Pelagibaculum spongiae: one gene and its partner. The protein of the gene in region 1 interacts with the protein of each later gene in a pairwise test. Links are inferred from orthologs where the notes say so. Each region holds a gene or a part of one and is shown in the gene's direction. Other genes may lie near its edges.

What was found.
Region 2: the proteins of DC094_RS02310 (region 1) and mrcB interact in binary tests that used the Escherichia coli proteins (3 or more experiments, as listed by UniProt). The link is inferred for Pelagibaculum spongiae from one-to-one orthologs.

What each region holds. Positions count from the first base shown.
Region 1 is NZ_QDDL01000001.1:533,187-537,905, reverse strand. What follows is about bases 1-2,979. They hold DC094_RS02310 (peptidoglycan D,D-transpeptidase FtsI family protein), read left to right. Parts: upstream 1-620; coding sequence 621-2,339; downstream 2,340-2,979. Other genes in these bases: DC094_RS02305 (UDP-N-acetylmuramoyl-L-alanyl-D-glutamate--2,6-diaminopimelate ligase), read left to right, coding at 2,323-2,979; ftsL (cell division protein FtsL), read left to right, coding at 343-624; rsmH (16S rRNA (cytosine(1402)-N(4))-methyltransferase RsmH), read left to right, coding at 1-340. In the rest of the region: more of DC094_RS02305, read left to right, coding at 2,980-3,843; DC094_RS02300 (UDP-N-acetylmuramoyl-tripeptide--D-alanyl-D-alanine ligase), read left to right, coding at 3,836-4,719. UniProt on the Escherichia coli protein: Essential cell division protein that catalyzes cross-linking of the peptidoglycan cell wall at the division septum. Required for localization of FtsN.
Region 2 is NZ_QDDL01000016.1:36,316-40,578, forward strand. What follows is about bases 1,035-4,047. They hold mrcB (penicillin-binding protein 1B), read left to right. Parts: upstream 1,035-1,433; coding sequence 1,434-3,662; downstream 3,663-4,047. Other genes in these bases: DC094_RS21225 (hypothetical protein), read right to left, coding at 1,035-1,275; DC094_RS21235 (tetratricopeptide repeat protein), read left to right, coding at 3,726-4,047. Outside these bases: DC094_RS21220 (hypothetical protein), read right to left, coding at 147-479; more of DC094_RS21225, read right to left, coding at 754-1,034; more of DC094_RS21235, read left to right, coding at 4,048-4,211. UniProt on the Escherichia coli protein: Cell wall formation. Synthesis of cross-linked peptidoglycan from the lipid intermediates.

The sequences.
Region 1 (4,719 bases):
ACACCCTGCGACTCGGGTATTCCAGGCCACGCGAATTTTTATCAATGATGAATTGGGCGCAATCGAAACTATGTTGCCTGCGACTTTAAAGTTGCTGGTACCACAAGGACGGTTGGTGATTATTAGCTTCCATTCACTGGAAGACCGAATTATTAAGCGCTTTATTCGTGATCAGGAACGAGGCAAGCAGTTGCCGCGTGATTTGCCTGTGATGCATAAGGACACGGAAGGCACGCTTAAAGCACTTGGCAAGGCAATTAAAGGCAGCGCTGAAGATGCCTTGGAAAATAGCCGAGCACGAAGTGCTGTGCTGAGAATTGCGGAACGCACAGGAATTTAACTATGGCTGCGCTTGGCAGGCAGTGGTTACTGGTCAGCATCGCGCTTTGGTTATTGGTGATAGGTTCAGCCGTTGCAGTCGTCAATGTAACGCACTTGAATCGACAAACCTTTGCCCGGTGGCAAAAGTTGCAAGTTGAAAAACAGCAACTGGAAGTTCGCTGGCAGCAATTGTTATTAGAAGAAAGTACCTGGGCAACACATAGTCGTGTTGCCCAGGTAGCGCAAAAAAAACTGGGCATGGAATTGCCCAAGGCAGCAGACGTGATAGTGGTGAGGCCATGACTGAACAACTAAAAAGCATCAAGGACTGGAGGCTTTGGCTGGTTGCCATTTTAATGATAATGGCGCTAGGTGCAGTGTTGTATCGAATGGCTGATATTCAGTTGTTGAATCCAGATTTTCTTCGTAATCAGGGTGATGCTCGATCGCTACGGGTAGTGTCTATTCCTGCTGGTCGCGGCATGATCACCGATCGCTATGGCAAGCCGCTTGCTATCAGCACCCCGGTTAAAAGTGTTTGGGCCGATCCTTCCAAAATTGATCCAGAAAATGAGCGCTTAGATAAGCTCTGTCGCCAACTTTCCCTCGGTTGTAAAAAATTACGCAAACGTTTAACCCGCTCTCAAAGTAAAGAGTTTCTGTGGGTCAAACGGCATGTCAATCCAGCGCTAGCTGAGAAAGTAAGCGCGCTAAAAATCCCTGGCATCTTCTTACAAACCGAATATCGCCGCTACTACCCTGCAGGTGAAGTTGCCGCCCATGTGGTGGGCTTTACCGACATCGATTTGAATGGTCAGGAAGGTATCGAGCGTAGTTTTGATCGTCAGCTTCAGGGTGCTAATGGCAATAAGCGAGTGTTAAAAAACCTGCAAGGCCAAGTGGTTGAAGAGATCGAGCGAATTGCTGAACCTCGTGCTGGTAAATCTTTAGCCTTAAGCATCGATTTAAGAATGCAATATCTTGCCTATCGGGAATTAAAAGCCAAGGTGGCCGAAGTAGGCGGTAGCGCTGGCTCGGTAGTAGTAATGGATATTAAAACCGGTGAGGTTTTAGCCATGGCATCTCAACCTTCATTTAATCCCAATGACCGACGCCAGTTAAAGCCACAGTCATTGAGAAATCGCGCGGTAACCGACACGATTGAGCCAGGTTCGACCATGAAGCCGTTAACGGTTTTAGCCGGAATTGAGTCAGGCAAGTTTGATATAGATAGTTTGATCAATGTTTCGCCCCGCGTAATGAAGCTAGACGGTGGTGTGGTTCGAGATCATCGAGATTTTGGCAAGCTATCGCTGGCCGGCATTTTACAGAAATCCAGTAATATTGGAGTCAGTCGGATTGCTTTAGATTTACCACCGAATCAATTGCAAGGTACTTTTGCCAAAGTAGGGCTAGGTATGGCTACCGGCATAGAGCTTCCAGGTGAAAGTAGTGGAAAGCTTTCGGATCGTTATAAATGGAAAGAAATCGATTTGGCTACCATGTCGTTTGGATATGGTTTGAGCGTGACGCCGATTCAGCTGGCGCGCGCCTATTCAGCTTTGGCCAACAAAGGTAAATTACTTCATCCAACCTTATTGAAAACTGACAAGGTGCTGGGCGGCGAGCAGGTACTTGATGCGGTAGCTAGCGAGCAAGTTGTTTCAATGATGGAAGGTGTCGTCAGTCGAGAAGGAACCGCTTTTAAAGCGAGCGTTGCTGGTTATCGAGTGGCAGGAAAAACCGGTACGGTCCGTCAAGCAACGGCCGGTGGTTATTCCGATGATTCTTATATGGCTTTTTTCGCCGGTGTTGCACCGGCAACTAATCCTAGATTAGCCATGGTAGTCGTAGTCCGTGATCCGCGCGGAGATAATTACCATGGTGGCGATGTCGCTGCACCGGTGTTTTCCCGGGTGATGGCGGGAGGTTTACGTTTAATGAATATTGCTCCGGATCAGAGTTTACCGGGGTTGCTGGCAGCTCGAGAGGTGATTACTAATGAAGTCACTCGCTGAGCTGTTGTCTGGCTGGTGTGAAGTTCCGGATCTGCAAGTTAAAGGTCTAGCTTTAGATAGTCGACAGATTCAACCTGGATATGCGTTTATCGCAGTACAAGGAAATACTGGCCACGGGCTGGATTTTCTTGCTCAAGCAGAAAAAGCAGGTGCTTGTGCAATTATTCTTGATCAGCATGACGATTCCGCTTTTCAAAGCGATTTACCGCTAGTTCGATTGCCTAAATTGAAAAACCGGGTGGGTAAATTAGCCTCGCGTTTTTATGAGCACCCTTCAGTGCAAATGCCGTTAGTTGGCATTACCGGCACCAATGGTAAAACTTCCTGTAGCTTATTTTTAGCTCATTGCTGGAATCAACTAGGTTCGCAAGGTGGCGTCATTGGTACTTTAGGTACTGGCGCGGTTGATAGTGACCAAGATGCGGCAGAACAATTGCAAGAGACAGGTAATACCACGCCGGATCCGGTAACTGTGCAAGCGGCTTTAGCGGGAATGTATCAGCAAGGTGTTCGCCATGCAGCGATTGAAGTGTCATCCCATGCAATGGATCAGCATCGAGTGGAAGGCTGCCGTTTCGAAACCGGCTTATTCACCAATTTAACCCAAGATCATCTGGATTATCACAGCTCGATGGAGCAATACGGCGAAGCGAAAGCCAAGCTATTTCTGGAAATGCCATTGCAGCATGCGGTAGTGAATTTGGATGATGCTTTTGGCATTCGATTGCTGCAACAACTGAAACAACAACGACCAGAAATTACCCGTATCGGTTATAGCGTTTATCCGCAGCCACAAGGCTTAGATTTGTGTGATCGTTTTGTAGTTACCGAACAATCGGTATTAGATCAGAACGGTTGCCAAGCGAAATTAAATACTAGCTGGGGTCAGTTTGATTTTGCCAACCAGCAGTTGCTGGCCAGTTTTAATCTGTCGAATTTGTTGGGTGTGATCGGTTGCTTACTGTTAGATTTCGCACCAGAGAAAGTGCTGCAGGCAGCATCAAATCTTAAGCCAGTGCCGGGGCGACTGAATCGTTTTGGTGGTAGTGAACTGCCACTAGTTGTCGTTGATTACGCCCATACGCCAGATGCATTGCAGCAAGTGTTATCTGCGTTACGTCCGTTGGTCAGCGGCAAAAGTTACTGTGTCTTTGGCTGTGGTGGTGATCGGGATCGTAATAAGCGACCTCAAATGGCCGCCGCTGCAGAACAAAATTCTGATCAGTTGGTGATTACTCAAGATAATTCTCGCTTTGAAGATCCAGCGCAAATTTTTGCCGATATTAAAACCGGCTTGCAGCAGCCTGATTTAGCCTGGTTAGAGCCAGAGCGCAATCAGGCAATTGCCAAGGCGCTGTCGGTTGCCAAGGCGGGAGATTTAATCGTTGTGGCTGGCAAAGGCCATGAAGATTATCTGGATATTCAAGGTAAGAAATCCTTCTGGTCTGATCTACAAGCGGTAAGTGAATTGTTGCAAGCAAAAGCTGGAGAGCAATATGTTTAATGCTTCTTTAGCCGATATGGCAAAAATGCTACGGGCAGAATTAACTGCCGATGTGCAAGTAACCGGCGTTTCGATTGATACGCGAACTATTACGTCGGGTAATTTATTTGTGGCGATTGCCGGTGACCGGTTTGATGGTCATAACTTCGCCGAAAAAGCGGCTCAGCTGGGTGCTGCAGCATTGTTAGTTGAGCGAAAGCTAGATGTTGATTTGCCAATGCTGATTGTCCCTGACGCTACCTTGGCTTTAGGAAGAATCGCCCGTTGGTGGCGAAGGCAGTTAGATCTTAAAGTCGTTGGTATTACTGGTAGCTGCGGCAAAACCAGTGTTAAAGAAATGCTGGCATCGATTTTGAGCGGTCAAGATCAGACCTTGGCAACTAAGGGTAATTTAAATAATCACTTGGGCGTGCCACTAACCTTGCTTCAACTCAGCGAACAAGATCGTTATGCAGTGATCGAAATGGGTGCCAATCATGTCGGTGAAATTGAATATCTAACTGGGTTGGCTAAGCCTGATGTGGCATTAGTAAATAATGTTGCTGCGGCGCATTTGTCTGGTTTTGGCAGTTTGCAGGGTGTTGCGCGTGCTAAGGGCGAAATTTATCAATCGCTACGCGGCAATGATGTTGCACTGATAAATGACGATGATCAGTATGCTTCCTATTTCAGTCGATTAGTCAATTGCCATGAAAGCCGTTTTGGCTTGGGTGCTGGCGCTCGAGTGACTGCCGATCAAATCAAGATTCAATCTAACGGTTGTTATCAGTTTCAATTGGTAATGCCCGAAGGGAGCTATCCGGTCAAATTGAGTTTGCCAGGTCAGCATCAAATTAATAATGCACTAGCGGCAGCATCTGCCGCACGCGCATTAAA
Region 2 (4,263 bases), on another replicon or contig:
TTAAACGCTTTAGTTCGCAGGGCTATGTATTTAAAAAATAATTAAATACATAAAGCCTGCGAGCCTTAGCTATGCGATAGCAGATGTACACCCAAACTACTCCAAAGTGTGCTGAATCCTGCACCTTGGAGTGGTTGGGTATAAAATTAAGCGTATTCGCTTGGGTCGACAGCTACAGCCAGAGAGCGCTTTTCAATTCGCAAATCTTTAGTCGTTTCCTGATAACGGAAAACCAGAGTTTGACCTTCGTTGATACCCAGATCTGGTGTATTGGCAAAATAGGTGAACTCTTTATCGTCAACCGTCAATTTGTGGATCCAGTACTCAGGCATACCTAACCATTCAGTATGCGGGCCATCACTAACATGTTTTTGGAGCACTCCGCGTGCCATTAATTTCTGTTGTTTTTTGAAATTGCGGCGCAAATGACGAGCCATCTGTTTTTCTTCTCCGGTTTTACACAACCAACAACCTGCCATCACGAAGGCTATCCGTGCCAGCAGTTATTGCTAAATGGGATCTAAAACGAGTCCTGTTCGAGCATTGCCAAAGGATGAACGCACTTTTTCCATCCATATGATTTTGACAAACTTCTCATTTGCAGGGTTTTTCTTGTCCCGGTCAGGACGAGCAGCATTATACCTGTCTTGACAAACTTTCGTATTCGAACCAGATCAATATTCATCTAAATCGTGTTAACGGCTGATTCTGATAACTTAATTGCGACAATGCACGTACTAATAGTCAGGCAAGTCAGGCGATTTCAGCCATATCGATCATGTTGTCAGCGACCGGAACGACAATCGCCGTCAGATGACGGTTCGGATGTAGGCTAGAAACATACAAATGTGCTGGCCGTGGCTGACTGGGTTGTCGCTGATTGGGCAGCAGGCAATCGAGCGGTATTTTGCTGTTATGACTAGTGCATTCAATTAATTTCGCCAGTTGATCTTTTGCCAATAACTGCTCAAGCGGTAAATTACCTTGCCAGTGTTTGCGTGCTGCAGGATTAACCGAGCGAAAAGCATTTCGCTCTAATATCTGTTCAGCAATATGCGGATGTTTTTTGATCTGGCAGATTAGCGCTTGGCTCCCACCAGAGAGAAATTTTTCTATCTGCAATTGGTCCAGATCAAGCCTCAGCACTGGCAAAGGCAGCTGATCCAATCTGACAGCAGCTTTTCTAAAACGTTTCGCTTGTCGTTGATAGCGGTAAAGCAACAAAATCATTACCAAGTTAACCAGTAATAAAAATGTCCAGTGAATCGGGGGCATCGGCGTCCGTTCCTTTGCCAATCACAGAGCCAATTATCATGCGATGAATAAACGTGGCTTTGCAAGGGCTTAAAATTGAACGATTTGTTAAAAAACAGTTGTGATGGTGCGCTGGACTGAATAGCCTGTTGCTTTCTGCTACAAACTGTATCCAACCTTTGTTACGTCTTTTTGCCAAACTACTCTTAATTGCTGCGGTATTAGTTACTGTGCTACTGGTTTACTTCGATGCGCAGATTCGTCAGCGCTTTGAAGGACGACGTTGGTCGCTACCGTCGCATGTCTACGCCAAGCCGGTTTCACTCTATCAAGGTGCTGGGTTATCGCGTGCTCAGTTAGTCAGTCATTTAAAGCAACTAGGTTATCGACCTTGTCCCGGTGACTATCCTCGAGTTGGCCAATACTGCGGTAAATCCACCAGCCTGCAGATTAAAACCCGTGGCTTTAATGGCTGGAATGGCAAGCAAACGGCTGAACTGGTGCGAATGAATTTTGCCAGCCAGACAATTCGTCGATTCAAAACTGATTCTGGAAGCGCGCTGGTTCAGCTAGAACCGCTAATGATTGGTGGAATCTATCCGGCGCATCGGGAAGATCGGCAATTGGTGCAACTCAAGCAGGTGCCCACTTTATTGGTCGAAGCACTGTTGGCGACTGAAGATCGGGATTTCTACGAGCACTTTGGTATCTCATTAAAAGGCATTGCCCGTGCGCTGTGGGTCAATATTAGCTCAGGTAAAACTCGCCAGGGCGGTAGTACGCTGACCCAACAATTAGTGAAAAACCTGTTTCTGACCAATCAACGAACGTTAAGCCGAAAAGCCCAAGAAGCCATGATGGCACTCTTGCTGGAGTGGCATTATTCCAAAGCTGAAATTCTAGAAAGTTATCTGAATGAAGTTTATTTAGGGCAGCAGGGGCAAAACAGTATTAATGGTTTTGGCTTGGCGGCACGATTTTATTTTGGCCAGCCACTAGAGCAATTAGATATCGACCAGCTAGCGTTGCTCGCTGGAATGGTTAAAGGGCCTTCTTGGTACAATCCACGCCGCCATCCTGATAGGGCGCTTGAGCGACGTAATTTAGTGCTTAAGTTACTGGCTGAACAAGGAAAGCTGACTCAGGGGCAATTAAATCGTTATCAAGCCCAGCCGTTAGGTCTTGCTTCAAAGCCACAACCAAAAAAACATTGGGGCTATTTGCAGTTGGTCAAGCAACAGCTGGCAGAAGATTATCGAGAGCAAGATTTAAAGCAACAAGGTTTGCAGATATTTACCGCAATGAACCCTATGATTCAGCAGCAAGCTGAAAAGGCATTGAATAACGGTTTAACGCGGCTGGAACGACAAAAGAAAATCACTAAAGCTAGCTTGCAGGGTGCAGTGCTGGTGAGTGATAGCCAGAGTGCTGAAGTGCTGGCGTTGGTGCCAGGCAGAGACAGTTTTCAAAAGGGTTTTAATCGTGCTTTGTTAGCACGCAGGCCAGTAGGCTCTTTATTAAAACCGGCAATTTATCTAGCGGCTCTTGAGCAAGGTATGCCGCTCTATCAATTAATTGATGACCAGCCAGTTTCACTAAAAATGACCAATGGTGAAACTTGGCAGCCTGCCAACTACGACAAAAAAATACATGGCAAGGTAATGCTAGAAAATTCCTTGGCGGACTCGCTCAATTTAGCCAGCGTTCGGCTTGGGTTAGATTTAGGTATGCCAATGGTTGCCGATAGTTTGCAGCGATTGGGGCTGCAATTGCCTGAGAGAATTTACCCTTCTTTATTGCTAGGTGGTGTTAGCTACACGCCATGGCAAATGCAGCAAATGTATCAAACCATCGCTGGTGGTGGCTTTTATAGCCCGTTGCGGAGTGTGTTAGCAGTTACTGACCATCGAGGCGCTTCACTCAATCGTTATCCACTGGAAACCGGACAACGATTTGATGAAAAATCGGTTTATCAATTGAATCATGCGTTGCAACAGGTAGTGAAAACGGGAACTGCACGCGGCTTGAGTTGGCGTTATAAAAAATACCAAATTGCCGGAAAAACCGGAACCACCGATGATTTAAGAGATAGTTGGTTTGCCGGTTACAGCGGTAATTTGTTAGCGCTGGTGTGGTTGGGGCGAGATGATAATAAACCTGCCGGACTTACCGGAAGTTCGGGTGCATTAAAGATCTGGCAAGGGTTGATGGATCCGTTAGTGATGACTCACAATGATCAACCATTACCTGATGGATTGCAGATGATTCCCGTCGATGCGAAAGGTCGTTTGGCTAAAGGATGTAAAAATGTTCAGCAGCTACCGACCCCGGTTGGGCAAATGCCGCAGCAATCAGTAAACTGCCGCCGAGGAATTCTGGATCGGCTAGGTGATTTGTTGGGTGGTTAAGACTTCAACCTAGCCCGTTATTTATGAGCTCTTATACAGATTTTATTTTATCGGAAGCCATTCATGCAGCAGTTTAAGTTTGTTAAAAAGTTAGTGTTCACTATCGCCCTATCATTTTTAGCGGGTTGTGGTGGCGTCGATTATAGAATTATTGGTACCGACAGTAGTTCTGGCGACAACAGAGGGAGCCGTTCTGGTGAGATTATTTATCCTGACACGTCTCCAACTCCCCGGCCTACTCCTGCTCCCGACGCTTCATCACCGCAATCTTCAGAAGATCGGCCAGTGAGTAACCAACCGGCGATTCAGCAGTTATTAACTCAAGCAAGATCAGCCAAGGCTGCCGGTAATTTTCAGTCGGCAGCAGTGACACTTGAGCAAGCACTCACTATTGATAATCGTAACGCTGAATTATGGTTGGAGTTAGCGTGGGTGCGGCAAGCAATGGGGCAACCTAGCCAAGCAATTAACCTAGCTAAGCGAGCAAGGCAATATGGCCAAGGCTTGATAAAACGACAGGCACAGCAGTTGATCGACCGCCTTTCCTAGCTTGATTGCGACAAGCCTGATTCAATAGAAGACAGCTCATCTGCATTAGGTC